3 regions of the Ensifer sp. Root954 genome follow, and region 2 is predicted to be linked to each of the others. Evidence: riboswitches for the same ligand, from Rfam matches in the RefSeq annotation. Region 2 holds a riboswitch; each other region holds the start of a gene.
The links. Region 2 has a riboswitch for cobalamin ahead of cobU (bifunctional adenosylcobinamide kinase/adenosylcobinamide-phosphate guanylyltransferase). Riboswitches for the same ligand answer to the same signal wherever they lie in the genome.
Positions count from the first base shown of each region.

Region 1: it holds a riboswitch for cobalamin, as region 2 does, so the genes downstream of both, ASE71_RS19370 (CbtB domain-containing protein) here and cobU (bifunctional adenosylcobinamide kinase/adenosylcobinamide-phosphate guanylyltransferase) in region 2, are expected to answer to the same signal.
Region 3: it holds a riboswitch for cobalamin, as region 2 does, so the genes downstream of both, metE (5-methyltetrahydropteroyltriglutamate--homocysteine S-methyltransferase) here and cobU (bifunctional adenosylcobinamide kinase/adenosylcobinamide-phosphate guanylyltransferase) in region 2, are expected to answer to the same signal.

Region 1 is NZ_LMJM01000025.1:18,353-28,347, forward strand. It holds gene ASE71_RS19350 (DUF1194 domain-containing protein) at 1-114, opposite strand, end outside; gene ASE71_RS19355 (glucoamylase family protein) at 262-1,608, shown strand; gene ASE71_RS19360 ((2Fe-2S)-binding protein) at 1,629-2,477, shown strand; gene ASE71_RS19365 (CbtA family protein) at 2,530-3,327, opposite strand; gene ASE71_RS19370 (CbtB domain-containing protein) at 3,525-3,701, opposite strand; cobalamin riboswitch at 3,742-4,004, opposite strand; gene ASE71_RS19375 (TetR/AcrR family transcriptional regulator) at 4,003-4,695, opposite strand; gene ASE71_RS19380 (NAD(P)H-binding protein) at 4,800-5,630, shown strand; gene ASE71_RS19385 (DUF1772 domain-containing protein) at 5,627-6,106, shown strand; gene ASE71_RS19390 (SRPBCC family protein) at 6,176-6,742, opposite strand; gene ASE71_RS19395 (ArsR/SmtB family transcription factor) at 6,739-7,101, opposite strand; gene ASE71_RS19400 (crotonase/enoyl-CoA hydratase family protein) at 7,152-7,967, opposite strand; gene ASE71_RS19405 (TetR/AcrR family transcriptional regulator) at 8,051-8,671, shown strand; gene ASE71_RS19410 (VOC family protein) at 8,798-9,148, shown strand; gene ASE71_RS19415 (cystathionine gamma-synthase family protein) at 9,361-9,995, opposite strand, start outside.
Region 2 is NZ_LMJM01000027.1:80,378-90,372, forward strand. It holds gene ASE71_RS22315 (ABC transporter substrate-binding protein) at 1-348, opposite strand, end outside; gene ASE71_RS36535 (hypothetical protein) at 1,132-1,275, opposite strand; gene ASE71_RS22320 (cobyric acid synthase) at 1,526-2,983, shown strand; gene ASE71_RS22325 (cation transporter) at 3,056-3,637, opposite strand; cobalamin riboswitch at 3,841-4,299, shown strand; gene cobU (bifunctional adenosylcobinamide kinase/adenosylcobinamide-phosphate guanylyltransferase) at 4,434-4,958, shown strand; gene cobW (cobalamin biosynthesis protein CobW) at 4,962-6,026, shown strand; gene cobN (cobaltochelatase subunit CobN) at 6,129-9,959, shown strand.
Region 3 is NZ_LMJM01000001.1:175,639-185,633, forward strand. It holds gene ASE71_RS00690 (ABC transporter substrate-binding protein) at 1-921, opposite strand, end outside; gene ASE71_RS00695 (carbohydrate ABC transporter permease) at 946-1,779, opposite strand; gene ASE71_RS00700 (carbohydrate ABC transporter permease) at 1,776-2,852, opposite strand; gene ASE71_RS00705 (ABC transporter ATP-binding protein) at 2,845-4,011, opposite strand; gene ASE71_RS00710 (metallophosphoesterase family protein) at 4,008-4,847, opposite strand; gene ASE71_RS00715 (LysR substrate-binding domain-containing protein) at 5,040-5,966, opposite strand; gene ASE71_RS00720 (hypothetical protein) at 6,098-6,409, shown strand; cobalamin riboswitch at 6,428-6,647, shown strand; gene metE (5-methyltetrahydropteroyltriglutamate--homocysteine S-methyltransferase) at 6,747-9,101, shown strand; gene ASE71_RS00730 (acyl-CoA thioesterase) at 9,098-9,898, shown strand.

The DNA of each region.
Region 1 (9,995 bases), on a different contig from region 2:
CGATCCGGACATGTCGACCGCCAGGATCAGTTCGACGTCGACATTCGTCGCCTCGGCGGTCGATGGGCTCGGGCCACCACTCAATGAAAGGAGTAACGCCAACACGCTCAACATCGCTTCAACCAGTCATTGCGCGCGGTCAGATTAGAAGACTGTAACACAAGATTGGATTTCGGCGACCGTTTGGGTGTAGTTGGCCTTCACTAAAGAGTGATTTTGCCGGGTCCTGCATGAGGCCGGATGTCGGACAGGAAAGGCGAAATGCCGCAGCGTACGGAAAATACTGAGCGATTTCAGATCGATCGATTGCAGCAGACGGCGTTCGGGTATTTCCTCGAACATTCGGATCCGGTCACCGGACTGATCGCCGACACCGCGTTGCCGGGCGCGCCGGCGAGCATCGCTGCGACCGGCTTCGGCCTTTCCTGCTATCCGATCGGCGTCGAGCGCGGCTGGCTTTCGCGCAGCGATGCCGCGCGGCGGGTGGCGACGACGCTGCGCTTCCTTGTCCAAAGCCCGCAGTCCCGCCACCGGCAGGCGACCGGCTATCGCGGCTTCTACCATCACTTCCTCGACATGCGGACCGGCGAGCGTACCTGGCAGAGCGAGCTTTCGACCGTCGATACGGCGCTGCTGATCGCCGGCTGCCTGACCGCCTCTGCATATTTTTCCGGTAGGGATGCGGACGAATGCGAGATCCGCGCTCTTGCCGATCGGCTCTATGCGCGGGTGGACTGGCGCTGGGCGCTCAATCGGGGCGACACGCTGACGATGGGCTGGCGGCCGCCGGGGCGGTTCTTGAAGCATCGCTGGCGGGGTTACAGCGAAGCGCTGCTGCTCTATGTGCTGGCACTCGGCGCGCCCGACCATTCGATCGAACCGGAGCACTATGCGGCCTTTGCCGAGGGCCATGACTGGATTCCCGTCGACGGCCGGCCGCATCTGCATGCGGCGCCACTCTTCATCCATCTCTTTCCGCAGGCCTGGCTCGATCTGCGCGGGCTTTCCGACCGGCCGATGCGGGAGCGGGGGACGGACTATTTCGAGAATACCCGACGCGCCATCGCCTTGCAGCGGGACCATGCGCGCTCCAATCCCGGCGGTTTCGCCGGATATGGCGAGCACCTGTGGGGCCTGAGCGCCTGCCATGCGCCGCGCGGCCGGCTGCGGCTTGCGGATGGGCGCCAGCAGCGGCTTTTCGGCTATGTGAACCGCGGCGCACCCTACGGCCTTGATGACGGCACGCTCGTGCCCTGGGCGCCGCTTGCCTGCCTGCCGTTCGAGCCGGATGCGGCGCGGGCCTCCCTGGTGCATATGGCAGACAGTTATCCGGGACTTTTGAGCGAAGGGCGCTTTCCTGGCGGCTTTAACCCGAGCCTGGCCGCCGGCGCAGGCCCGGAGGGCTGGATCGATGCGCGGGTCGTCGGTCTTGACCAGGGCCTCGTTGTCATGATGATCGAGAACTGGCAAAGCGGCCTTAGCTGGGCGCTGATGCGCAGCATGCCGGCGATCCGCCTCGGCCTTGAGCGGGCGGGCTTCGACGGTGGCTGGCTGCAGGAGGGGGAAGGCGCGTGTGGTAATCCGCCCGCATCCCGCGCCAGAGGATGAGAACGGACGACGGAGACGGCATGCGCTTGAACGACCACCGGCCGACAGCGGAGACCGCGGCGTTTGCGCCGCAGGCGCTGGCCGTCGCCGACCATCCGCGTGCCCAGTTTCCCGAGGCTGCCGTCTCGCTCGGGCCGGCGGCCAGTGATTTCAGCGCGCCGGGCGACTTCTGGGCTGCGGGCAGCGCTGGCCTCGAGGCGGGGCTCGCCTATCAGGATTTCTTTGGGGTCGGCATGACCGACCGGGTCCGGGCGGCGCATCTGATCGCCTTCTATAGCCGCCAGCTGAGCGTGGTCCTTGGCGCGTTCCATCTCGGCGCCGGGTTGCAGGCGGAGGTGGCCGGCATTCGTTTCGAGGATTGGACGCGGCTTCACCGTGGCGTCGAAATCGCGGGCAAGCGCTATCATTTTCGCCTGCATCCGCCGGCGACGGAGCGCCAGGGTGGCGAAGGTGCCAGCGCATTCGAACAGGGCTTCATCGCCCATCTGGCACCCGTCGTTGCGGTTCTGAAAGCGCGAGCAGGGCTGTCGAGCGGGGCGCAATGGCGGCTCGCGGCCGATGCCCTGGCCGGCGCGTTCCTGGAAATCGGCCGCGCGATCGGCGACGAGGCGCGCGGCATGGCCGAGGCGCTGGCGATCGTCAAACGACCGGGTTCGCGGCTCTACTCAGAGGAGCTCTGCTACGAGCAGATCGCGGCTCTCGATCCGGCAAGCGGCGCTGAGCTGTCGCGCCAGTATCGGATCCGTTGCGGCTGCTGTCTCTACTTCAAGACGGAAGGGGGCAGTTTCTGCGACTCTTGCGTGCTGCTGGAGCCGGAAGATCGCCGCGCGCGGCTGGCGGCGCATCTCATGCAAAACGGCGGGACCTGAACCCCGCCGTCGCTTTGCTGACGATCTGTGATCTGTGATCTGTGATCAGTGATCACTGTGCCTTGACGAAGCGCTCGTTGATGAAGCCGGAGACGACGCCGAGCACGATCCAGAAGGCAAGCGTGGTGGCGAGTGCGGCAACCGCAAACTCGGCGCCGAGCACGGCCGGAACGTTGCTGGTGATATCGAGCGGCTGCGGCGCCCCGTAGACATGGGGTGCTGCGATCGCCACCAGGCCTGCGACCTTGGAGACGATCTCCTCGCGCAGGACGACGAGATAGAGGCCGACGGCGGAGAGCGCCACGGTCACCAGCCACCAGGTCTGGCGGTCGCCGAGTTCGGCTGCCGGAAAGCCCGGCAGTTCCGGCGGCAGACCGATCGCCGGCAGCATGTGCACGGCAAGCCAGCCGCAGGCGCCCCACAGCGCGCCGTTCCTGAGCGTGATCGGGTAGCCGATCACCAGGCTGACGCCGGCGAGCAGCAGGCCGAAGCCGGAACCTGTGACGAGGTTCGCCATCAGCGTGCCGGAGAAGCGGCTCATGCCGAACATGATGCCGCCTTCCTCATGCTCGCCCTCATGGGCATAGGCCGGGGTGATCGGCGACAAAGCGTCGAGGAAAGCGCCGAACGGCGACACGGCTTTGAGCGACGAATGCTGGTCGTGGTTTTCTGCGGCCGGCTGTGCCGCACCCGGCTGGGCGGCGGGCTGTTCGGTAGCGGCCGGTGCCTCGCCTTCGAATTCTTCTGCATGCAGGATCAGCGGTGTGACGCGCAGTTCCTGGGCGCCGGTCATGAAGACACCGGCAATCAATCCAGCCACGATCGCGGCCAGAAGCGTTCTGACAATCATCTTGAAATCCCTCGATAACGACAAAAGCCACGCCCTGTGGCGTGGTCCTTGAGCCTTCCCATTTTCCCTATGCTGCGGATGGCCTTCGCGCGCCGGAAAAACCGGGATGCACGCAGGCCTCCATCCGGCTCGGGCCGGATGCGTTCAGGTCCGCAGATTGTTCGATGCGGAACGTTGTTCACGTTCCGGCGCATCGGTCAGTGGCAGGGGAAGCCGTAGGAGTGGCGGGTGTCGTGCGCCGTGTCGTGCAGCACTGCCGAGTTGGCAAGGCCGGCGCCAAAGACGAGGAATGCGCCGATGAAGAGCGCGATGACGCCAGCGGTCAGACGATCGCTGAGGGAGAGCGGGGTGCTCGAAATGGTAGACGTAGCCATGACAACCTCCGTGATGGCATCGGGAAATTCCCGGTTGGGCCCTATGCCCGTATCGAGTGGCAGGTTTCCTGGCTCACGGCGTTGGGCTCGATGCCCTCGATCTGCCTCGCCTTCCCAGCTCGGCCGCCCTCTCGCGGTCTTGCCAGTGGCTTCTTCCGGATCGCTCCGGAACGGTGGATCGACGTCGCTCTACAGTCGCGGGGTCGGCCGTGATTTGAATGCCCAGCTTGGGTCCATCCGTCACATTCCCGTTTACTCCCGAAACACGTTCGCGTCCCGGGAACCAATCGATCCCAGATGATTAGGATTGTGTCATGGAGTTGTCAATTGAGTGCGCGCCGCCGCGCGGTCCATCCGCGACAAAATCCTTGATGGTCATGCGTTTGTAGGCTTCGACGATCTGGTCACCCTCGGCCCGGTCGACCGAGACTGCAAGTCGCATGGTGCAGTCGCCGAGATGCATGATCAGGAAGGCGGCGCTGTCGATCTCTTCGCGCGGTGTCTCCGGCACAAGGCGGGCCCAGACATCGGCAAGCAGCTTTCCGCCGGCGCGGCTTTGCGCAAGATCGATCTCGCGCAGCGCCTTGTCGGCCTGCATCGCCGACCAGATGTCGCGCATGACCGGCTCGGCGAGGAACATGTCGTAGTAGATGTCGAACAGCAGCGAGAAGGCGTCGCGCAGTTCGGCTATCGACGTGACCTTGGCCAGTTCGGCCGCGATGCACTCGTTGCAGACCGCATTGTAGCGCTCGGCCAGCGTGCGCACGATTGCCGCCTTGTCGGGAAAGTACTGATACAGCGAGCCGATCGAAATCCCCGCCTTTTCAGCGACTTCGCTCATGCGCATGGCGTCGCTGCCCTTCTCCTGGATGAGCGCCGTCGCGCAGGCAAGGATCTGCTCGACGCGCTCGCGGCTGCGCTTCTGGCTCGGCGTCCGGCGCAGCGCAGGCTCGTCGTCGGCGGGAAGCGTGGCGGGACTTGCATCTGGAATCATGAGTAATGCTCACATTTTGACTTGACTCCTAAAATACGAGGATTTATCACATTTGCAAATGTGAGAGATACTCATGTTTGTTGGTGGAACCTCAGGAGGAAACGATGTCTCAGAAAGTCACACTGGTTTTGGGCGGTACCGGCAAGACGGGGCGGCGGGTGGCCGATCGCCTTCGGGAGCGGGGCATAGCGGTCCGCATCGGCGCCCGTTCGGCGTCGCCTTCCTTCGATTGGACGGATGAGGCGACCTGGACGCCCGCCCTTGAAAATGTCGATCGCATCTATGTCTGCTACCAGCCCGATCTGGCGGTGCCGGGCGCCGTCGACGTCATCGCCAAGTTCTCGAGCCTTGCCGTTCGCTCCGGCATCAAACGGTTGGTGCTCCTGTCGGGCCGCGGCGAGGACGAGGCGGAAGCCTCCGAGCGTGCGCTGCAGGCCTCCGGCGCCGACTGGACGGTCATCCGGGGCAGCTGGTTCTTCGAGAATTTCGACGAAGGTTTCCTGGCCGACGGCGTGGTGAGTGGTTCGGTCTTCCTGCCGGTGGACGAGGTCACCGAGCCCTTCGTCAGTTGCGACGACATTGCCGACGTGGCGGTTGAGGCCCTTCTGGACGATGCGCATATCGGCAAGGTCTATGCCTTGACCGGCCCGCGCCTGATGACCTTTGCCCAGGCCGTCGCCGAGATCGCCGCGGCCGCCAACCGTCGGATCTCTTATCAGGCCATTCCGGTTTCCGACTTCGCAGCGCATCTCAAGGCGGACGGCGTGCCGGATGACTATGTCGAACTCATCCGCTATCTCTTCACCTCGGTGCTCGACGGACGCAATTCCAGCATGACGTCCGATGTCGAGCGCGTGCTTGGGCGGCGTCCGCGCGACTTTGCCGATTACGCCCGGGAAACCGCAGCAACTGGTGTTTGGAGTCTTGCCGCATGATCCCGCTGATCCCCGCTCTGGCGTTTGCCGCCGCGATCGGTTCCGGCCTGATGGCCGGGCTGTTCTTCATCTTCTCGGTTTGCATCATGCAGGCCCTGTCGCGGCTGCCGCCGGAGCAGGGGATCGCCGCGATGAACGCCATCAATGTCGTGATCCAGAACCCGATCTTCCTCAGCGCCTTCATGGGCACGGCGCTGCTCGCCCTGGCGCTCGTCGTCGTCGCCTTCATCTCGGGGGGCGAGGGCAGGTGGTGGCTTGCCGCCGGTGGCATTGCCTATGTCGTTGGCGTGCTGCTGGTGACCATTGTCTTCAACGTGCCGATGAATGACGCGCTCGCCGCGGCAGCCCCCGGTCAGGCGGCGACCGATCTCTGGCGTGAGCGCTATCTGACCGATTGGGTCTGGTGGAACCACGTGCGCACATGGGCCTCGATCGGCGCGCTGGCGTTTTTCGTTCTCGGTTTCGCCCGCGCCTGACGAAAAGCGCCGGCAAGTCGATCCTTGCCGGGGCCTGCACGCGCCTTGACCTTCAAGCACATCCCGCCGTCAGGGCTTCGGAATACGCGCGTCGTATTGCGCTTCAAGGTCGGCAAACTTGCTCCAGAAGGCTGCCGGCTTTTCGCCTTCGAGCAGGGAACGCAATATGTCGAGGTGTACGTGCCAGCCGGCGGAGAAGCTGGTCATGACCGCGCGGTCGGCGATGCGCTTATGGGTGACGACGAGCAGCACCTTGTCGCCGCGGGGGCTGAGTTCGAAGCGGACCTCCGACGGGGTGCCGGTCTCTTCGTTCCAGGTATAGGCCAGTAGTCGTGGCGGCTCCCAGGCGAGCACGTGGCCGTAATTGCGCACCTCGCCGGCGTGCTCGGCGTATTTCTGCGGTGGCCGATCGTCCTCCGTCGTCAGTTCCGAATGGCGGAAGACGTGCTCGACCTCGGCCCCTTCCTTCGATCCGATCGTTCCGGACGCCATCCAGAGCCGGCGCTTGCTTTCCTCCGTCAGATAGGACCAGACCCGCTCGATCGGGCCGGGAAGCAGGCGCTCGATGCGCACCGCGTCCGGTGCGACGACACGGCCGTAATCGGCGCCGGCAAAGGCTGTGGCAGACGAAGTCATGGCTTTTCCTCCGGATCAGTTTGGATTGTGGCGTCTTCGGCGAGAAGCAGCGCCTCGAGTGCGTCGATGCGGGTGCGCCAGAAGGCTTCGTAGTGGCGCATCCATTCCATGCCGGCATGCATCGGCGCGGCATCGAGCCGGCACACATGCGTGCGACCTTTCACTTCGCGGCGCACCAGACCTGCTCCTTCCAGTACCTTGATGTGCTTCGATGCCGCGGCCAGCGAGATCGAGAACGGCGCCGCAAGCTCGCCCACCAGTCTTTCGCCCTGCGAAAGGTCTTGGAGCATGGCGCGCCGCGTCGGGTCCGAAAGCGCGTGAAACACGGCATCGAGATGTGCGTTCTGATATTCAACCATATTGTTGAATATCCTCTCGCTCGACCTAATTGTCAACCGTTCGGTTGAATTTAAAAGTATCGCGAAAAGAGACCAGGCCGCGGTGGGTCGTCGTGGAGGCGCCGCCCCTTCCAGGCGGCAAGCGCATCGGCAAGATCGTCGGTCGGCACCATCTGGGCAAACTGTTCGCTTTCGACCAGCAGCCCCTCGGCGATCGACATGTTGAGGCCGCGGGTGACGGCGGTGATGATCGAGCGCACTGCAAGCGGGGAGTGGCCGATGATGCGTTTTGCCAGGTCACGGGCGGCCGACATCAGTTCCTCATGAGCGACGACGTGGTTGACGAGCCCCAGCTCCAGCGCGCGATCGGCCAAGAAATCCTCGCCTGTCAGCAGCAGTTCAAGCGCGCGCTTGCGGCCGGCGAGCCGCGGCAGGCGCTGGGTGCCGCCGAAGGTCGGCGGCATGCCGAGCTTGATTTCCGGTTTGGCAAAACGCGCCCGGTCGCTTGCAACAGCGAGATGCACCGCTTCGGTGATCTCGCAGCCGCCGCCATAGGCAAGCCCGTTGACGGCAGCGATGACCGGCTTCGGAAAGGCTTCGAGCCGGGCCGTCAGGCCCTGGCCGCGACGGACGAAATCGCGCACGGCCGCGTTTACGCCCTTGGCCACGCTTTCCGAGAACTCATGGATATCGCCGCCGGCGGAAAAGGCGCGGTCGCCGGTGCCGGTGATGATCACGGCGCCGACGCCGTCGTTCGCTTCGATCTGGTCGAGAAGGCTCATGAGCCGGTCGATCAGCTCGTAGTTCAGCGCGTTGAGTTTCTCTGGTCGGTTGAGAGTGAGGAGGGCGATGCCCTCGGAAATCTGCATCAGCACGGTGTTCGACATGGTTGCTCTCCGGCAGCTGTTGACGGGGAGAGGCTAGGTGAGGGAAGATGCCATGTATATTCACTAGTCGGTATACATGAGAGATGGCGAAAGCAGAGAAATCGACCCGGGACCTGATCGTCGCAGCGGCGGAAAAGCTGTTTTATGCCGAGGGCATCCGCGCCGTCAGCGTCGATGCGGTGGCGGAAGCCGCGGGCGTGACCAAACGCACGCTCTACTATCATTTCGACAGCAAGGACGAGCTGATCGCCGCCTATCTCGAAGGCCGCGACCAGCCCAATCTGAAACTCTTCCGCAAGTGGTTCGACGCGGGCGACGGGGACATTGCCGACAAGGTCGAGGCGATCTTCGTCAACCTGGCGCGGGCGGCGCGCCATCCGAAATGGAAGGGCTGTGGCTTCCTGCGCACCTCCGCCGAGCTTGCCAACATGCCCGGTCATCCGGCGATCCGCATCGGTGCCGCCCACAAGAAGAAGTTCGAGGCCTGGATTGCCGAGACCTTTACCGAAGCCGGTGTCGCCGAGCCGGCCGTGCTGGCAAAGCAGATCCTGCTGCTGCTCGACGGCAGTTTCGCGGTCGTGCTGCTGCACCGGGATCCAAACTACATGGAGGTGGCGGGCAAGGCTGCGGCGACGCTTGTGCGGGTGGCGCTTGCCGGAGCAAACCCGAAGGCGCCATCGGAACATGCGGCGGCTTCATTCTGAAGCGAGGCGATTTCCGCTTTCAATCGGCTGCCGTTGGCGGGCAGTATGAGCTGTATCGTTATCAGCCGAACAACCAGTAAGCGTCGATGCTGCCGCGTTGCGGCGCGTCGAAGGGAGCAGAATTCCATGACAGTCAAGCGTATCGTCTCAAACCTCTACGCCCCGGACCCGCAAGTGGCGCGCGCCTTCTACGGCGACCTGCTTGAACTCGACGTGGTGATGGATCACGGCTGGATCCTGACCTTTGCCGCCGAGGGCAAGGCCGCGATGCCACAGGTGAGCATCGCCAGCGAGGGCGGCAACGATACGCCGGTGCCGGTGCTTTCGATCGAGGTGGACGATGTCGACCGGGCCTATCAGCGAGCCAAGGCCGCCGGTGTCGAGATCGTCTACGACATCACCAACGAGCCCTGGGGCGTGCGCCGTTTCTACATGCGCGACCCGTTCGGCAATATCGTCAACATCCTGGCGCACTGAGCAGTTCCAGGAAAAGTGCGCAGCGGTTTTCCGTCCGGAATTGCACCAGCCAAGCGAGCGAATTCCAGGAAAAGTGCGAAGCGGTTCTCCGTCCGGAATTGCGCCAGCCAAGCGAGCGAATTCCAGGAAGAGTGCGTAGCGGTTTTCCGTCTGGAATTGCGTCCTTGCAAACTCGCGAAGGATGCCGCCGGCTGGACCGGCGGCCTCTTGCATCAGGCGAGCGACAGCGCGTTTGAAAGATCGGCCACGAGGTCGTCGGGATGCTCGATACCGATCGACAGGCGGATGGTCGATTCCAGCACGCCGATGCGGTGGCGCACCTCGATCGGCACGCCGGAATGGGTCATCGCTGCCGGGTGGCTGGCGAGCGATTCCGTGCCGCCGAGGCTGACGGCGAGCTTGAAGATCTGCAGCGCATTGAGGAAGCGGAAGGCCGCCTCCTGGCCGCCAGCGATATCGAAGGAGAAGGTCGAGCCAGCGCCGGTGCACTGCGTCTTGAAAGTGCGGCCGACCGGCGTGTCCTCGCCGTGGAAGGGCAGGTAGTGGATACGCTCGACCTTCGGGTGGTCGTGCAGGAATTCGGCGACGATGCGGGCATTGTCGTCGGCCTTCTGCATGCGCACCGCCAGCGTTTCGAGCGAACGGCCGAGCATCCAGCAGGAATGCGGATCGAGCTGCGTGCCGATCGCACCGCGTAGCGCCTTCACCTGCTTCATCACCGCCTTGGAACCGAGCGCGGCGCCGGCGATCAGGTCGGAGTGACCACCGACATACTTGGTCAGCGAATAGAGCGAGATGTCGGCGCCGTGCTCGATCGGCCGCTGGAAGACGGGCCCAAGCAGCGTGT
Region 2 (9,995 bases):
TCCTTCGACGCCGCCTTCGCTCAGGATCTTGGCGGCTTCGATGAGACGGCCTTCCTTGATCGCAGCGTCGAGCGGCGTGCGCACGGCGTTGACCCAGAGTTCCGGCGCCATGTCGGGCTGCGCCTTTTCGTTCATGGAAGCGAAGGTCGGCATGGTGTCGCCGGTGACCAGCGTCACCGTGCAGCCGTAGCCGTTCTCCAGAATGAACTTGTCCACCTGGGCGGCGACGCCGGCAGAAGCCCAGTTCATTTCGGCAATGCTGACTTCACCGCATTCCGCGGCCTGCGCGGAACCCGCCATGGCATAGAGGCCAGCGGCGAGAATGGTGGAAGCGAGGAGTTTCTTCATGTTGCAAGACCTCCCAGTCTTATTTTGCAGCCAAGATCCAAACGGGAATCCACGGCGGACGCGACATCCTCCGTCACCCGAAACAACGATGCAGCCGGGGGTTCGGCATCAAACAAGCCAAGGTTCACCCTTGCTGCGGACGGTGTGGGAGTTCGTATTCAGCCCTGGCCGCGGAACCCTGTCGCCAGCCAATCTCCTCTTATACCGCAAACCAAGCCTAAGGTTTCTCGCTGAGAAATCAACCTCTTCAATCGGTTGACCGGGAAGGACGGGGTCTCGTGCGTTCTGTCTGCGACATCGCCGAAGCGCGTATTTTGTGCGTGAGAGACCCCGAATTTAAGCAATAGCGACAATTCTTGCCGCAAAAAATGGCGCTGGGCGCCACGGACCTCAGAACCCTGTCGAGATCCTGACGTTTCCTGTCGTGATTGCGTCACGCCAAATGGCGCGCATGTCGCGAAAAATTTACAAAAAAGTCCGGAATTCATCTTTGGTTAAATCCTCAATAACCATCCGGTAACGATGTCCAGCTAATTGTTCTTCTCGCGGCGGGGGACTGCCGCCGGTCCGGATCAGGTTTGTGCGTCCCGGACTTTGAGCGAACCTTCGGTGTGTTTTTCCGAAGTGACCAGGCGTTTTTTGGCGGCCGCATCCCTCTTGAAGAGGTTGATGCGGCCTTCGCATTTCAGGGCCAATGCCGGACATAAAAAAACCGCCCCGGAGGGGCGGTGGAGGAGGCTCTGGGAGGAGAGCTCGAAGGGGCTTGCGCCCCGATCGCTGGCGTTAGCCGACGTTCGACGTGCGGATGACGCCGAGCGGGCCGAAGGGTGCGTCGACGACGAGGTTGCGTACGCGCGACTGGCTGGACGGAACCTTCGAGTTCCAGGCGATCTGAACGAAATTGGGCTTGCTGAAAATATACAGCATGGACATGAACCTTGAGAGGCCGGAGGCTTATCCTCCGGGGCGTGTTGCTATGCCGCTGATATAGGTGTGCGCTGCAAAAAATTGAATGCCAAACTCGCCACGCCATGTCGCATTCTGGCTATCGGCCGCGACATTTTCGACAAGCCTTGCGAAAGCGCGAAACAATGCGTGAAAGGGCTTTGTCAATTGCGGCGAAATCGTGTCGAAACAGACCTTTGCCGCTGCCCGTTTCAGTGTTACCGATGGCCGCATGACACGCAGGATCATGTTGCAGGGAACCGGCTCGGATGTCGGAAAATCGGTATTGGTGGCGGGGCTCTGCCGGCTTGCCGCCAATCAGGGCCTGAAGGTCCGGCCGTTCAAGCCGCAGAACATGTCGAACAACGCCGCCGTTTCCGACGACGGCGGCGAGATCGGCCGCGCGCAATGGCTGCAGGCGCTGGCCGCGCGCGTGCCGTCGTCGGTGCACATGAACCCGGTGCTCCTGAAGCCGCAGTCGGACGTGGGCAGCCAGATCGTCGTTCAGGGCAAGGTCGCCGGGCAGGCTAGGGGGCGGGAATATCAGGCGCTCAAGCCCAAACTGCTGGGCGCCGTCATGGAGAGTTTCGAACAAATATCGGCCGGTGCCGATCTCGTGGTGGTCGAAGGCGCCGGCTCGCCGGCCGAAATCAACCTCAGGCCCGGCGACATCGCCAATATGGGCTTTGCGACACGGGCCGACGTGCCGGTCGTGCTGGTCGGCGACATCGACCGCGGCGGGGTGATCGCCTCGCTGGTCGGCACGCATGCGATCCTGCCCGAGGAAGACCGGCGCATGGTGACCGGCTATCTCATCAACAAGTTCCGCGGCGAGGTCACGCTGTTCGACGACGGCATTGCTGCCGTCAACCGCTACACCGGCTGGCCCTGCTTCGGCGTCGTGCCGTGGTTGAAGGCGGCGGCACGCCTGCCTGCCGAAGATTCCGTCGTGCTGGAGAAGCTGACGCGCGGCGAGGGGCGGGCGCTGAAGGTTGCCGTCCCGGTACTGTCGCGCATCGCCAATTTCGACGACCTCGATCCGCTCGCCGCCGAACCGGAGATTGATCTCGTCTTCGTGCGGCCTGGCAGTCCCATTCCGGCAGACGCTGGCCTCGTCGTCATTCCCGGGTCGAAGTCGACCATCGGCGACCTCATCGATTTCCGTGCGCAAGGGTGGGACCGTGACCTCGAACGTCATGTGCGCCGGGGCGGCCGGGTCATCGGCATCTGCGGCGGCTACCAGATGCTCGGCCGGCGCGTCACCGATCCGCTCGGCATCGAGGGCGGCGAACGTGCGGTCGAGGGTCTCGGGCTGCTCGAGGTCGAGACCGAGATGGCGCCGGAAAAGACGGTGCGCAACAGCCGCGCCTGGTCTCTGGAGCATGATGTGGCGCTCGAAGGCTACGAAATCCATCTTGGCAAGACGCAAGGTGCAGACTGTGGCCGGCCATCGGTGCGCATCGACAATCGCGCCGACGGCGCGCTTTCGGCCGATGGCCGCGTGATGGGCACCTACCTGCATGGGCTCTTCACCAGCGACGCCTATCGTGGCGCGCTGCTCAAGAGTTTCGGCATCGAAGGCGGCGCCAACAACTACCGCCAATCGGTCGATGCGGCGCTCGACGATGTCGCGAACGAGCTGGAGGCTGTGCTCGATCGTCGCTGGTTGGACGAGTTGCTCAGCCGCTAGCGGCGCGGCAACGGTCAGTCAGCAGGTCCGGTACGTCGGGCCCAACAGGAGGAACGAGCTTATCCGGCGGAACTACGCTGCGACATCGTGCTCCTCGCTTGCGGCTTCCCAGACTTCCCGCGCGGCATCCATGTTCATCAGGGCAATCCCCAGGCCGACGATCAGGTCCGGCCAGGCCGACTGCCACAGATAGGCTGTCGCCAGACCCGCGGCGATGATGGCCACATTGGCGAAGGCATCGTTGCGGGCCGAGAGAAATGCTGCCCGCGTGAGGCTGCCGCTCGTGTGACGGTAGGCGACGAGCAGATAGGCGCAGAAGAGGTTGACCACCAGCGCCCCAAGTCCGGTCAGGGACAGGGCAAAGGGCTCTGGCGGGACCGGATCCATGAACTTCGCCCAGGCCGTCCAAAGGAAGGCCAGCGCCGGTACCAGTAGAATGAACGCCATCGCCATGCCGACCCGCGCGCGGGTCCGCGCCGTCCAGGCCAGAGCAAAGAAAATCAGCATGTTGACGGAGGCGTCTTCGAGGAAGTCGACGCTGTCGGCCATGAGGGACACCGAGCCGATCGAAAGCGCGACAAGGAGTTCGACCCCGAAATAGCCGAGGTTCAACAGGGAGACGATGAGGACGACGCGGCGCAGGTCGGTATCCACTCGAAAGGTTCCCTTTCTGGCGAGATTCGCCCTCGGCATTTTTGACACACGTGTTAGCAGCAGTTTGCTATCCATAGCACTAGGTTTCGACATCGGTTCCCTTCACACCGCCGTCGTGCCTGACGCCCGACAAATCGTCGCGTGGCGCAACTCGGCCGGGGAGGCGTCGCATGCGTCGATTGACTTTGGGCTGCCCGCTTCCTAATCATCAGGTGTTGGATGGTTCCCCCTTGTCGTGGCGATCTGGGGGAATAATTGGGAATGTGACGGATGGACCCAAATCGGGCATCCTTATCGCAGCCGACCCCGCGACTGTAGAACGGTCAGGGTTCGCCATCGGGTTTGGTGCCGGGCTGTCGGCCGGTTGCATGGGCAATCGGGGCAGGTCGGGGATCAAGCCGGAAAAGCCACTGGCGTGGCATCGTGATCAGCCGGGTTTGGACGCCTCTTCTTCTACGAATCGTCCGCCTTTCACGATGTCCCTCACAGCGCCCATGCGTCGGAGACGACGCGCAAAGGTTCGCTGTGGCACCGGAAAGACGCCGGGAAGGTGAGGCGGGCCGCTCGGGCCCTGACATCGGAACCTTGCCGTTTAAGGGCGAGGCGATGTTCGGCCCGTGACGCCGTGAGCCAGGAGACCTGCCATCCGGCATGGGCATTCCGCCCGAGGGGACTTTTGTCTCCAACGCCATCACGGAGGTTGTTTTGGCTCGCAGATGTTTTCAAGAACGCGCCCGTGGCGCGTCCGATGGCTTTTGCCACCGACGGCTGTTTTGGGAATGTTGAGGCAGCCACGATGAGCAGTCTCAGCGCCGGGCCCGTGCTGGTCCTTGGCGGCGCCCGTTCCGGCAAGTCCAGCTTTTCCGAGAGGCTCGTCGAAGCGTCCGGCCTCACCATGCATTATGTCGCAACGGGCCGCGCCTGGGACGACGAAATGCGCGAGCGCATCGACCATCACCGGACGCGCCGCGGCGAGGGCTGGACGACGCATGAGGAGCCGCTCGATCTCGTCGGCATCCTCAGACGCATCGATGATCCCAGCCATGTGGTCCTGATCGACTGCCTGACGCTATGGGTAACCAATCTCATGCTGGAAGAGCGCGACATGACGGCGGAGTTCGCCGCCCTTGTTGCGTATCTGCCTGAGGCGCGGGCGCGCCTCGTCTTTGTTTCCAATGAGGTCGGCCTCGGCATCGTGCCCGAGAACCGCATGGCCCGCGAGTTTCGCGACCATGCCGGCCGGCTTCACCAGATCGTTGCGGAGAAATCCGCTGAAGTTTACTTTGTCGCGGCCGGTTTGCCGCTGAAAATGAAGGGTTGATCCATGACCACTGCGAGAGCCAACCAGGGCAAGATCCCGGCGACCGTCATCACCGGCTTCCTCGGCGCCGGCAAGACGACGATGATCCGCAACCTGCTGCAGAACGCCGACGGCAAGCGCATCGCGCTGATCATCAACGAGTTCGGTGATCTCGGCGTCGACGGCGATGTCTTGAAGGGCTGCGGTGCCGAGGCCTGCACCGAGGACGACATCATCGAGCTTACCAATGGCTGCATCTGCTGCACCGTGGCTGACGATTTCATCCCGACCATGACGAAGCTGCTCGAGCGTGAAAACCGTCCTGACCACATCATCATCGAAACCTCGGGCCTTGCCCTGCCGCAGCCGCTGATCGCCGCTTTCAACTGGCCGGATATCCGCAGCGAAGTGACCGTCGATGGCGTCGTCACGGTGGTCGACAGCGCCGCCGTTGCCGCTGGCCGCTTTGCCGACGACCACGACAAGGTCGATGCGCTGCGCGTCGAGGACGACAATCTCGATCACGAAAGCCCGATCGAGGAGCTGTTCGAGGACCAACTGACGGCCGCCGATCTCATCGTTCTCAACAAGACCGATCTGATCGATGCCTCCGGCCTCAAGGCCGTACGCGACGAGGTGTCTTCGCGCACCAGCCGCAAGCCGACGATGATCGAGGCGAAGAACGGCGAAGTCGCCGCTGCCATCCTGCTTGGCCTCGGTGTCGGCACGGAAAGCGATATCGCCAACCGCAAGTCGCATCACGAGATGGAGCACGAGGCAGGTGAGGAGCACGATCACGACGAGTTCGACAGCTTCGTCGTCGAGCTCGGTTCGATCGCCGATCCCTCGGCGTTCATCGATCGCCTGAAGGGCGTGATCGCGGAGCACGACGTTCTGCGCCTCAAGGGTTTTGCAGACGTGCCCGGCAAGCCGATGCGCCTCCTGATCCAGGCGGTCGGCGCCCGCATCGACCAGTATTACGACCGCGCCTGGGGCGCCGGCGAAAAGCGCGGTACGCGCCTCGTCGTCATCGGCCTGCACGACATGGACGAGGCGGCGGTGCGCGCTGCGATCACCGCGCTCGTCTAGATCATTCTTGAATGAAATGATCTAACGCATTGAAATAATGCAGTTCCGGATGGAAAACGCTTTTAGCGTTTTCGTTCGGAATTGCCCCACCGGACAAGACGAATGCATCTGCTTCTCGCCCAGAAAGGAACGATCGCCGACGGCAACGAGGCGATCGACCTTGGGCAAACGCCGGCCGATATCCTTTTCCTCTCGGCCGCCGACACCGAGCTCTCCTCGATCGCCGCGGCTCACGGCCGACGCGACGGAGGCTTGAGCCTGCGCATCGCCAGCCTGATGAGCCTGATGCACCCGATGTCGGTCGACACTTACGTCGAGCGCACGGCGCGTCACGCCAAGCTGATCGTCGTCCGGCCGCTCGGTGGCGCCAGCTATTTCCGTTATCTGCTGGAAGCCCTGCATGCGGCTGCCGTCACCCATCGTTTCGAGATCGCGGTTCTGCCGGGTGACGACAAGCCGGATCCGGGGCTGGAGCCTTTCTCCACCGTCGCAGCCGACGACCGCCAGCGCCTTTGGGCTTACTTCACCGAAGGCGGCTCGGACAATGCCGGGCTGTTTCTCGACTATGCGGCCGCACTGGTCACAGGTGCGGAGAAGCCGCAGCCGGCAAAGCCCCTGTTGAAGGCCGGCATCTGGTGGCCGGGTGCTGGCGTGATCGGCGTCAGCGAATGGCAGTCCCTTGTTCAGGGACGGATGGTAGCGAGGGAGGGATTCGAACCCCCGACGGTTGGGATCTGCTTTTACCGCGCGCTCGTGCAGAGTGGCGAGACACGGCCGGTGGAGGCGCTGATCGATGCGCTGGAGGCTGAAGGTGTGCGGGCACTGCCGGTGTTCGTCTCAAGCCTCAAGGATGCCGTTTCCGTCGGCACGCTGCAGGCGATTTTTTCCGAGGCCGCACCCGACGTGGTGATGAACGCCACTGGCTTTGCGGTCTCGTCGCCCGGTGCCGACCGTCAGCCGACGGTGCTGGAATCGACCGGTGCGCCGGTGCTGCAGGTGATTTTCTCCGGCTCGTCGCGGGCGCAATGGGAAACGTCGCCGCAGGGGCTGATGGCGCGCGACCTCGCCATGAACGTGGCACTCCCCGAAGTCGATGGCCGCATCCTTGCGCGCGCCGTCTCCTTCAAGGCGGCGTCGATCTATGATGCCAAGGTGGAGGCCAATATCGTCGGCCATGAGCCGCTCGAAGACCGGGTGCGCTTTGCCGCTGATCTTGCCGTCAACTGGGCGAAGCTGCGCCGGGCAGAGCCCGCCGAGCGCCGCATTGCCATCGTCATGGCCAACTATCCGAACCGCGACGGTCGCCTCGGCAACGGTGTCGGGCTCGACACGCCGGCCGGTACCGTCGAGGTGCTTAGCGCCATGGCGCGGGAAGGCTATGCGGTCGGTGAGGTTCCCGCCGATGGCGACGCGCTGATCCGCTATCTGATGGCCGGGCCGACCAATGCGGCGAGCCATGACCGCGAAATTCGCGAGCGTATTTCGCTGAACGATTACAAGACGTTCTTCGATTCGCTTCCGAAACAGATAAGGGATGAAGTTGCCGGTCGCTGGGGCGTGCCGGAGGCCGATCCCTTCTTCCTCGATGGCGCCTTCGCGCTGCCGCTCGCCCGCTTCGGCGAGGTGATCGTCGGCATCCAACCGGCGCGCGGCTACAACATCGATCCGAAGGAAAGCTACCATTCGCCGGACCTCGTGCCGCCGCATGGCTATCTCGCCTTCTACGCCTTCCTGCGCCAGCAGTTCGGCGCGCAGGCGATCGTGCACATGGGCAAGCATGGCAACCTCGAATGGCTGCCGGGCAAGGCCCTGGCGCTGTCGGAAACCTGCTATCCCGAAGCGATCTTCGGGCCGCTGCCGCACATCTATCCCTTCATCGTCAACGATCCCGGCGAAGGTACACAGGCCAAGCGCCGCACCAGCGCCGTCATCATCGACCACCTGACCCCGCCCTTGACGCGCGCCGAATCCTACGGGCCGCTCAAGGATCTGGAGGCGCTCGTCGACGAGTATTACGATGCCGCCGGCGGTGATCCGCGCCGCCTCAGGCTGCTCAGCCGCCAGATCCTCGACCTCGTGCGCGACATCGGCCTCGACAGCGACGCCGGCATCGACAGGGGCGACAGCGACGACAAGGCGCTGGAAAAGCTCGACGCCTATCTCTGCGACCTCAAGGAAATGCAGATCCGCGACGGCCTGCACATCTTCGGCGTCGCGCCGGAAGGGCGGTTGTTGACGGACCTCACCGTAGCGCTGGCGCGCGTGCCCCGCGGTCTCGGCGAGGGCGGCGACCAGAGCCTGCAGCGGGCGATCGCAGCGGATGCGGGGCTGCGTGGGGTCGCTATTCCCACCTCGGCCGGGGGCAACCCCGCACGCGACGCCCAACCTTTCGACCCGCTCGACTGCGTCATGTCCGACACCTGGACGGGCCCGAAACCGTCCATCCTCGCTGACCTCTCGGACGCCCCCTGGCGCACCGCCGGCGATACGGTCGAGCGCATCGAGTTGCTTGCCGCAAATCTCGTGTCGGGTGAACTGGCTTGCCCGGACCACTGGGCCAACACCCGCGTCGTGCTCGGCGAAATCGAAACGCGCCTGAAGCCGTCGATTTCAAACTCGGGTGCCGCCGAGATGACCGGCTTCCTCACCGGTCTCAGCGGCCGCTTCGTCGCCCCCGGTCCATCGGGCGCGCCGACGCGCGGCCGGCCGGATGTGTTGCCGACGGGGCGCAATTTCTACTCGGTCGACAGCCGCGCCGTGCCGACGCCGGCGGCTTACGAGCTTGGCAAGAAATCGGCCGAGCTTCTGATCCGCCGCTACCTGCAGGACCATGGCGAATGGCCGTCCTCCTTTGGCCTGACCGCCTGGGGCACGGCGAACATGCGCACCGGCGGCGACGACATCGCCCAGGCCCTGGCGCTGATCGGCGCCAAGCCCACCTGGGACATGGTCTCTCGCCGGGTGATGGGCTACGAGATCGTGCCGCTCGCGGTCCTCGGCCGCCCACGCGTCGATGTGACCTTGCGCATTTCCGGCTTCTTCCGCGATGCCTTCCCGGACCAGATCGCGCTCTTCGACAAGGCGATCCGCGCCGTCGGCGCGCTGGAGGAAGACGATGCCGACAACATGATCGCCGCACGCATGCGGGCGGAAAGCCGACGGTTGGAAGGGGAAGGTGTCGAGGCTGCCGAGGCCGCGCGTCGCGCCTCCTACCGCGTCTTCGGCGCAAAGCCCGGTGCCTATGGCGCCGGCCTGCAGGCGCTGATCGACGAGAAGGGCTGGGAAACCAAAGCCGATCTCGCCGAGGCCTATCTTACCTGGGGCGCCTATGCCTATGGCGCCGGCGAGGAGGGCAAGGCCGAGCGCGATCTTTTCGAGGAGCGCCTGCGCACGATAGAGGCGGTGGTGCAGAACCAGGACAACCGCGAGCACGATCTGCTCGACAGCGACGACTACTACCAGTTCGAAGGTGGCATGAGCGCTGCCGCCGAACAGCTCGGCGGTCACCGTCCGGCGATCTACCACAACGACCATTCCCGTCCGGAAAAGCCTGTGATCCGGTCGCTCGAAGAAGAGATCGGCCGCGTGGTCCGGGCCCGCGTCGTCAATCCCAAGTGGATCGATGGCGTCATGCGCCACGGATACAAGGGCGCCTTCGAGATCGCTGCCACGGTCGACTACATGTTCGCATTTGCCGCGACCACGGGTGCGGTGCGCGACCATCATTTCGAGGCCGCCTATCAGGCGTTCATCGTCGACGAGCGCGTGGCTGACTTCATGCGCGTCAAGAACCCGGCCGCCTTTGCCGAGCTTGCCGAACGCCTGCTTGAAGCAATCGACCGCAATCTCTGGACACCGCGCTCGAATTCGGCGCGGTTTGAACTTGCCGGCATCGGCACGGCAGCAACCCGGCTTCGTGCCGGCAATGAATAGAGCGGTTCCGGGCTGGCGGTAATCCGTCCGGAATTG
Region 3 (9,995 bases), on a different contig from region 2:
GCGCGTCAGGATAACGACGGCGTTGCCGCCGGTCGGCAGCTTGCCCTTTGCCGGGTCGATGAGCGGGATATGGGCAGTGCGCAGGTCGAACTTGTCGCCGACATTCTTGATAGTGTTGCGCAGCGCACCCGTCGTCTGGAAGGCGAAACCGACCTTGCCGGCAACGAAGGCCTGCTCGCCGGCCTGCTTGGTCAAAACCGGCAGACCGCCTTCCTTGACCATGCGGTCGAGCACTTCGACGGCCTTCTCACCTTCGAGACCGTTGAAGGCAACCTTGCTTTCGTCTTCGCTCAGCATCTCGCCGCCGGCGCCGAAGAGCAGCGCGGAGAACATCCAGTCATCGCCCTGCCAGCGGAAATCGATGCCCTCGTTGCCGTCCCCAAGCGCCTTGATCTTGCCCCCAAGCGCAATGACCTCGTCCCAGGTCTTCGGCGGGTTTTCCGGGTCGCCGCCGGCTTTGCGCACGAGATCGGCGTTGTAATACATGATCGGGTTGGAGGTGGCGAAGGCAAGGCCCACCTGCTTGCCGCCCACCTGGGCGAGCTTCAGGATGCTTTCGGAAAAGCCCTGCTCGGCCATGTTGCCGTCCTTGGCGATGAACGGGCCGAGATCAACGGGGACGTCGCGCTCGTTGACCATGCGCAGGCGGTTGAGGCCGATGAAGGTGAGATCGGGCATCTCGGCCGTTCCGGCCTGACGCATGATCGTCTGGATGCCTTCCTCATAAGTCGCCGACGGATTGGCGAAGGTGATCTTGATATCCGGGTTTTCTTCCATGAACTTCTTCGAGATCGTATCCATCACGTCCTTGAAGAAGCCGGGCATCGGATAATGCACCGTCAGCTGGGTCTCGGCGTCGGCGGGGGCTGCGAGCATCAGCGATGCGGCAGCCGCGGTGAAAAGCTGTCTCAGATGTGTCATGGGTTGCGCTCCAGGTTGGACCGTTCAGCCTTTGAGACCGGTCATGGTAATGCCCTCGACAAAACGCTTCTGCGCCAGCAGAAACGCGGTCACGAGGGGAAGGGTGATGATGAGGGTCGCGGCCATCAGCGCGCCGTAGTCGTCGCCGGCTTCTGCGGCGCGGAAGTAGAGAAGGCCGAGTGGCGGGGTCGCATAGTCCTGGTTGGTGACGACGATCAGCGGCCAGAAGAGATCGTTCCAGTGGGCGACGACCGAGAAGATTGCGAAGGCGGTGATCGCCGGCCAGGCGTTTGGCACGATGACGCGCGCGACGATGCCGGCTTCAGACATACCATCGAGGCGTGCCGCATGGATCAGATCGTCGGGCATGGCGCGGAAAAACTGCAGGAACAGGAAGATCGCGAACACCGAGATCGAGAACGGCGCCACTAGCGCTGCGTAGCTGTTCAGCACCGACAACCTGTCGAAGGCCACGTAAATGGGCAGCGCGGTTGCGTGGATCGGCACCAGGAGGCCGAGCATGACCAGCACCATCATGGTGCGGGCCGCCCGAAACTTCAGCTTCGCCATGGCATAGGCGCAAGGGATGGCGACGACGATCTGGATGACGAAGATCAGCGCGCAGACGACAACGCCGTTGAAGAGCAGGGTCGTCATCGAGACGCGCGACAGCGCCTTGGAAAAGTTCTCGATATAGGACCACTGCTCAGGGATCAGCGACAGCGACGAGGAGAAGATCTCGCTCTGAGCCTTGCCGGCGGTCGAGACCATGAAGATGTAGGGCGCGAGGAAGATGAGCGCGCCAAACGAGAGAACGGCGAGGCGAATGAGGCGGGTGACGGAGATGGTGTTGGTCATGCGTAGTGAACCTTCCGGTCGAGCACGCGGTACTGCAGGAACATCAGGACGACGAGGATGGCGAGGAAGACGACGGTCATGGCCGAGGCATAGCCGACGCGCAGATAGACGAAGCCCTCCTGGTAGATGGTGAAGAGCAGCACCTCCGACGCCTTGTTCGGACCGCCCTCGGTCAGCGTCTTCACCGTCTCGAACACCTTCACTGAGTTGATGATGCTGATGGTGGTGACGAACAGCGTCGTCGGCCCGAGCATCGGCCAGGTCACCAGCCGGAAACGATCGAACCAGGTCTTGGCGCCGTCGACTTCCGCTGCGGCATAGAGCTCGCGCGGGATGGCGGTGAGACCGGCAAGGAACAGCACCATGTTGAAGCCGACCGACTGCCAGATGCCGATGATCGACAGACCATAGAGCACCGTGCCGGAGGCCCCGAGCCAGTTGGGGCCGGCAATGCCGAAAACGGCCAAGAAGGTGTTGATCGGGCCGATGGTCGGGTGAAACAGGAACTGCCAGACCGTCGCCATGGCGACGAGCAGCGAGGCCACCGGCAGGAAATAGACCGTGCGGAAGAACGCCCGGCCCTTGGTTTCCGCCTCGATCAGCATGGCGATTGCCAGCGCCAGCACGATCGAAACCGGTGTGACGATCGCGGTGTAGATGGTGGTGTTCCAGAGCGAGCGGCGGAAGGTGCGGTCGCTGAAGAGTTCGGCATAGTTCTCGAAGCCGACAAAGCGGAAGCTGCCGTAGCCGAGCTCGAAATCGGTGAAACCGAGAACGATCACCGCCGCGGTCGGTAAAAGGATGAAGAGGACGAGCAGCGTGATGGCCGGCAGCGCTAACAGCCAGGCAATGCGGGCCTCGCGGCGATCGGGATCGGTGGTCGCGGCACCGATCGCCGTCTGGGTCCGCAGCCGCTGCGCCGGCTGGGCGCCGTCTCGCAGAGATGAATGCTGAGGCATTGCCTCCAGCCGATCTCCCCCCTTGTGGGGGAGATGCCCGGCAGGGCAGAGGGCGGTATCCACGAAATCCGCCGCCCCTGCCGCCGTATCCCGATTGGAACCCGCCTTAGCCATGGATCTTCTCCAGCGTCGCGGCGATAGCGACCCGCTCGGCTGGCAGCCGGGTGCCCTCGCCGTCGAACAGCATCGCCCGTTCCGGCATGAACTCGACGTCAACGGGCTGACCGATCGCGAGCACCGCGGCCTCGGCAGGTGCTGACTTGGCAGTGACCAGCTCGCCGATCGCATCGAGGCGGGCGTAAACGATTACCTCAGAGCCGAGGAACTCCATACGCTCGACCCGCGCGCTCAACCGGCCGGCGCTTGCCGCATGGAAGCGCACGAATTCCGGGCGGATTGCGAGCTTCACTGAAGCATCCGGCGCCTGTCCGCGGCTTGCCAGAAGCACCAGATCGCCGAAACGCACGATGCTCGCCGTATCCGTGCGGGTCTCCAGCACGTTGATCTTCGGCTGGCCGAGGAAGCGTGCGACCTCGATATGGGAGGGGTTGTCGTAGATCTCCTTCGGGGTCGCCAGTTGCAAGAGATTGCCGCCGATCATCACTGCCACTCGATCCGCCATCGACAGCGCTTCCGACTGGTCGTGGGTGACATAGAGCGTCGGCACGCCGGCGCGGCGGTGGAGATCGACGATCTCGCCGCGGGCATGGACGCGCAGGTTGGCATCGAGATTGGAGAGCGGCTCGTCCATCAGGAAGACGGCCGGGCGGCGCACCATGGCGCGGGCGAGCGCCACGCGCTGGCGCTGGCCGCCGGACATCTGCCCGGGCTTGCGGTCGAGCAGGTGATCGATCTTCAGCGCCAGCGCCATTTCCTTGACCTGGCGCTGGATATCGCTGCGGATCTGCTTCTGCCCCGGCATCAGATTGCCGATCACAGGCAGGCGCTGCGCCGCTGTCAGCCGCCGCATCGCAAGCGGCACGGCGATGTTCTCGCCCGTCGTCAGGTGCGGATAGAGGGCATAGGACTGGAAGACCATCGCGACATTGCGATCGGCCGCCGCCATGCGCGCGACGCTGCGGCCGCCGATGACGATCTCGCCGCCGTCGCCATGATCGAGACCGGCGACGATGCGCAACAGCGTGCTCTTGCCGCAGCCGGAAGGACCAACGAGCGCGATGAACTCACCCGCCTCCGCCTGCAGGCTAACCCCCTTCAGGATCGCGTTGCCGCCATAGGACTTGGTGATACCCTCTAGCGAAAGCACGCTCATTGCGCGGCCTCCACACGGACCGTCTTCTTGGCCGCCAGCGGGTAGACCTCTTCGACGATCGGATCGAGCAGGTGGCTGGTCAGTCCCGGCACCGCGATGATCTCGCTTTCGACGTTGACGTCGCTAAACTCGTGTACGACGGCGCCGACCAGCCGCTCGCCCGGCATCGGCCGTTCCAGCGTATCAATGATGAAGGAGGTCGGCGGTGCCCAGACGAGCGACGTCCCGGCGTGCTTGCCCGTCCAGGCCCAGTGCAGGTGGCCGCTTGCATGCAGCGCCACCTCGGCTTCGGCGAAAAGATCAAACAGGCGTTGGCGCTGGCGCGGACGGATGCCCCAGTAGCCGGTGTCGCCTTCGCCCGGATCGTCGACGAAGAGCGGCTTGTGGGCAAAGACGGCCACCCGGCGGCCGTCGCGGCTGAGCAACTGTTCCTCCAGCCAGGTAAACTGCCTGTCTTCTTCGTCCTCGAAGCCGATCAGCAGGCTGTTGAGGCCGAGCAGCCGCCAGTCGCCATGGTCGCGGCCCCAGTAGTCCGGACCGGCGAGCCGGCGCCAGCGGGCAAGCCGAACTGGATCCACCGGCTGGTGCGAACCCGGCAGATGGCCGACATCGTGATTGCCGGGAACGATCAGCACCGGCATCGAGAGCTGGCCGATCAGATCGAGCGAGAAGGTGATGTCGTCCTCGTGGTCGGCGCCATCGATGGTGACGTCGCCGGTGTGGATGACGAGATCGGGTGCCACCGCCTCGATCCAGGCGCGAACCGGTTCCCAATTGCCGTTGAAGTGGCTTTTGGCGGGGCTGAGATGGGTGTCGCTGATCTGGACAATTTTCATGGAAACGGGCCTCCGACGATGGCTTGCGGTATCCGCGTCGGAGGGCTGATACTTCCCTTCTCTGCGGTTGGCCGCAGTCTTTAGGGAGCCGCCATGTCAGTTTGGTAACAGCCGTTCTCAGCTGATTTTCAGTTTCTCCATGAAAGCGTCATCTTCAGAAGACCGACGGGCCGAGTAGGCCCCGTTGTGTCTCTACATTGCGCCGCGGTAGGTCCGACGCGACGCCGGACAGGATTGCTCCATCACGGTCGAAAGCATGGCGTTCGACGCATCGGCCTCGGCGACGACCCAGTCGCGAAAGGCCTGGATCTTCTTCTGCCGCCTGGTGCTTTGCGGATAGACGAGCCAATAGGCGCGGCCGTCGCGCACCACATGCTCGAACGGCCGGATGAGCCTGCCGCTCTTCAGTTCATCCATCAGGAAGGTCGAGACGGCAATCGCAATGCCGTGATCCGCAAGGATTGTGGCGACATCCATCGCCTGCACGTCGAAGATCAATTCGGTGCCATTGCTTGCCGGCGGCTCGACGCCGGTTTCGATCATCCACCGCCGCCACCAGCTGGCGTTGCCGAAACGCCGGACTCTCAGAACGTCCGCGGGCTCCTTGAGCTGGTGCTTTTCCAGGAAGGATGGCGTGCAGACAGGCACGTAATCGAGCGGAAACAAGGGAAAGACATCGTTGCCCGGCCAGTCGCCGGCGCCGCTGCGCACCGCGAGATCGATGGCGTCACGTTTGAAATCGACCAACTCGGTCGACATGTGCACCCTGATGCTGATGTTGGGATGCGCGGTCTGAAACGACGCGAGGCGCTGACCGAGCCAGCTCGACACGACGGTTGGCAGCACCGAGATGTGCAGGTGATGCTCGGTCTTGTCGGCGATCTCCGAGAAGGCCGCCCCCAAGAGATCGATCGCTTCGGTCACCTTCGGCGCTAGCTGCCGCCCGGCGCCGGTCAATCGCACCTCGCGCGGAAGCCGAACGAACAGCGGCGCGCCGATGCGATCTTCCAACAGCCGGATCTGATAGCTGACGGCCGCCTGCGTCATGCCGAGCTCTTCGGCGGCGCGGGTGAAACTCAGGTGCCTGGCGGCGGCCTCAAAGGCGCGCACCGCACTCATGGGAGGAATCTTGCTCATGGAACTGAGATAAGCATTCTTTATGCCAGCATGCGAGAAATCGCTTTGCGCGAAACGGCAAAAACCCTCACTTTTTTCGCGAACACACGCCCTTGAAAGAAGTGAGGATAGCAATGCTTAGCGCAGTGCGATCAACGATTTACCATGTCCTGAACTGGGCCGATAAGACCCTCAACCCTCCGGTTGCCATCGACACGTTCAACGAGTTCCAACTCCGGGATATCGGCCTGACGCGAGATCAAGAGCATATCCGCGCGCGCGTTGGCGACGCGGCGGATCCGTGGCAGTGGCCGGAGGAGGACGCTTCGACCAAACCGCAACCGTCCCGTGAGCGGAAAGCAATGGAAAGACCTCGTCCTGCCATTGTCTCGCCGCGGGCGGCGGCGGGAGAGAATAAAGACATAAGCATTTCTTTATGCGATTGACGAAAAACTCGGAACAGGGCATTGTCGCCCCATCGTGGTTCTTCGCCCGCCTTTGGAGGGACGGAGCTAAGAGGGAATTCGGTGCGGCGCCAGACAAGCGCCCATGCCGGAGCTGCCCCCGCAACTGTAAGCGGAGAGCGGCCGTTCGAAGATGTCACTGAGGGAGACGCCTCGGGAAGACGGAACGGTCCGCGACGACCCGCAAGCCAGGAGACCTGCCGCGATGAACAACGTCCACGGGCGGGGTGTCCGATGAGGCGCGTTGAGGACGCGGGATCGCTCTCGCGCCGCGGCTGCGTCGCATTCAAGCCTTGCCCATAACCTTCGGGGTAAGGAAATGACCATCAAGACTGCCAATCTCGGTTTCCCGCGCATCGGCCGCCGTCGCGAATTGAAATTCGCGCTCGAACGCTATTGGGCCGGAAAGGCCAGCCGCGGCGAACTTCTCGATACCGGAGCCAAGCTCCGCGCTGAAAACTGGGCCGCGCAGAAAACGCGCGGCATCGACATCATCCCCTCCAACGACTTCTCCTTCTACGACCACGTGCTCGATGCCGCCGTGCTTGTCGGCGCAATCCCGCCGGCCTATGGCTGGACGGGCGGCCCGGTCGATCTCGACACCTATTTTGCCATGGCGCGCGGCTCGGCCGGAACGCCCTGCGCCGCCGGCTGCACCCATTCGGGAAGCAGCAGCGGCACTCCCGCGCTCGAAATGACAAAGTGGTTCGACACCAACTATCACTACATGGTGCCCGAGTTCGACAGGGATCAGCGCTTCGAGCTCACCCACAATCGGCCGCTGGAAGCCTTCCAGGAAGCTCAAGCCCTCGGCTATCGCACACGCCCGGTGCTCATCGGCCCGGTGACACTGCTGAAGCTCGGCAAATCGAAGGGCGGCGACTTCGATCCGGTCGATCTGATCGAACGGCTCCTGCCCGTTTACGTGAGGGTCCTGGCGGAGCTTGCTGACGCCGGCGCCGATTGGGTCCAGATCGACGAGCCTTGCCTGGCGCTCGATCTCGCGGACAAGGATCGTCGCGCCCTCGACCTCGCCTATCGCACGTTCGACACCGACGTGCCCGGACTCAAGATCATGCTGGCGACCTATTTCGGCTCGATCGGCGACAACACGGCAACGGCGTTGGCGCTGCCGGTCGATGGACTGCATGTCGATCTCGTGCGCGCGCCGCAGCAGATCGACACGCTCATCCAATCGGCTCCGGCGGACCGGGTCCTATCGCTCGGGGTCATCGACGGCCGCAACATCTGGCGGACCGATCTGGCCAACCTGTTCCGCCGGCTGCAGCCTCTGACTTCGACCCACGGCCGCGACCGCATCGAGCTCGCACCTTCATGCTCACTCCTGCACGTGCCGATCGATCTCGAGCTGGAGCGTGCGCTTGATCCGGAACTTTCCTCCTGGCTCGCCTTCGGTACGCAGAAACTCGACGAACTCAGCCTGCTTGCCAGCGCCTTCGAGCCGGGGCTTGCCATTTCCGAGCACGTTTTCGCCGCCTCGATCGCGTCCGCCCAGGCGAGGCTCACCTCACTCAGGATCCATGATCCTTTGGTCGCCGGGCGCTTGAAAGCGCTGACGGATGCGGACAGCAAGCGGCAGTCCCCGTTCGCGGGTCGCCGGGCACTGCAGGCGAAGAAGCTGTCATTGCCGCTCTTCCCGACAACGACGATCGGATCCTTCCCACAGACATCGGAGGTTCGGCAGGCCCGTTCACTGCATGCGAAGGGCGAACTCAGCTATGTCGACTACACCGCCTATCTTCGCCGAGAGACCGAACTGGCGGTGCGCTGGCAGGAAGAGGTCGGCATCGACGTACTCGTTCACGGCGAGTTCGAGCGCAACGACATGGTGCAATATTTTGGCGAGCAGCTCTCGGGCTACGCCTTCACCCAGAGCGGCTGGGTGCAGAGCTACGGATCGCGCTGCGTGCGTCCGCCTGTTATCTTCGGCGACGTTTCGCGACCAAACCCGATGACGGTCGAGTGGGCGACCTTCGCGCAGTCGCTGACCGATCGCCCGGTCAAGGGCATGCTGACAGGTCCGGTCACCATGCTGCTATGGTCCTTCGTTCGTGACGACCTGCCACGTTCCGTGGTGTGCCGGCAGATCGCACTAGCACTGCGCGATGAAGTCTCGGATCTCGAGGCCGCCGGCATCGCCATCATCCAGATCGACGAACCAGCACTGCGCGAAGGCCTGCCGCTGCGAAATGCCGATCGCAAGGCCTATCTCGACTGGGCGGTGGAGTGCTTCCGTCTCAGTGCAGCCGGGGTGGGCGATGCGACCCAGATCCACACCCATATGTGCTACTCCGAGTTCAACGACATCATGGCCGCAATCGCGGCGATGGACGCCGACGTCATGTCGATCGAGACGTCGCGATCGAAGATGGAACTGCTCGGCGCCTTCACCGACGAGGCCTATCCGAACGAGATCGGCCCGGGCGTCTACGACATCCATTCACCACGCGTGCCCGGCGTCGAGGAAATGGTGCATCTCATCGAAAAAGCGACCGAGGGCCTCACGCCGGACCAGATCTGGGTCAATCCCGATTGCGGACTGAAGACCAGGCGCTGGGAAGAGACGCGGCCGGCGCTCGTTAACATGGTCGCCGCCGCCCGCTCGCTTCGAGCGGCTTTTGCCGCCGATACGCGCGAAGCCGTCAAAGCATGACGGGGCAGCACGAAGTCACGACGGCGCCGGGGGAAACCCCGGCGCCACAAACCCTGATCGACATCGTTTTTCCAGGCGATACCAATCACCATGGCACGCTCTTTGGTGGCGCCGCCCTCGCGTCGATGGACCGGATCGCTTTCATCGTCGCCACCCGTCACGGGCGCGTTCCCTTCGTCACCGCATCCTGCGACCGCATCGATTTTCGTGCGCCTGCGCGCATCGGTCAGATCGTCTGCTTCAGCGGCCGTCCGGTTCGTGTCGGGCGCCGCTCGATGGTGGTCGAGGTCGAGATGATCGCGGAAGATATCGCCACCGGCAGCCGCGCCCTTTGCAGCAGGGGCACCTTCACCATGGTCGCGATGCCCCGTGCCGATGAAACGGATTGGACGCTGCCGCAGCTCGATGTGGCAACGGACACGCCCGAAGAGGCGGGCACCCTACGCATGGTCGACATCGTCTTTCCCGGCCAGGCCAACAGCTTTGGCGCCATATTCGGTGGCAACGCCCTCGTGCATATGACGAAGGCCGCATTCGTCGTCGCGACGCGCCGGAGCCGCCGGGCGACCGTCCTTGCCTCCTGCACCGGTATGGACTTCAAGCACCGGATCATGATCGGTTCGATCATCGAACCCATCGCCCGCATTGTGCGGACGGGTCGCAGTTCAGCCACCGTCGAGGTCGAACTCTGGTCGGAAGAGCTCCTCACCGGTCTGCGACAGCGGACTGTTACCGGAACTTTCGCTATGGTCGCCGTCGACGGGGACAACCGGCCCGTGGCCGCTTTCGCTGCTTGATGGAATGGGGCGTCCGCACCAGGGGCGCCCTATCCACAACCTTGGTGCCAACCGGCTGTTTACTCCCCGTTATCCACACTGCAAAAGAAACCACCCT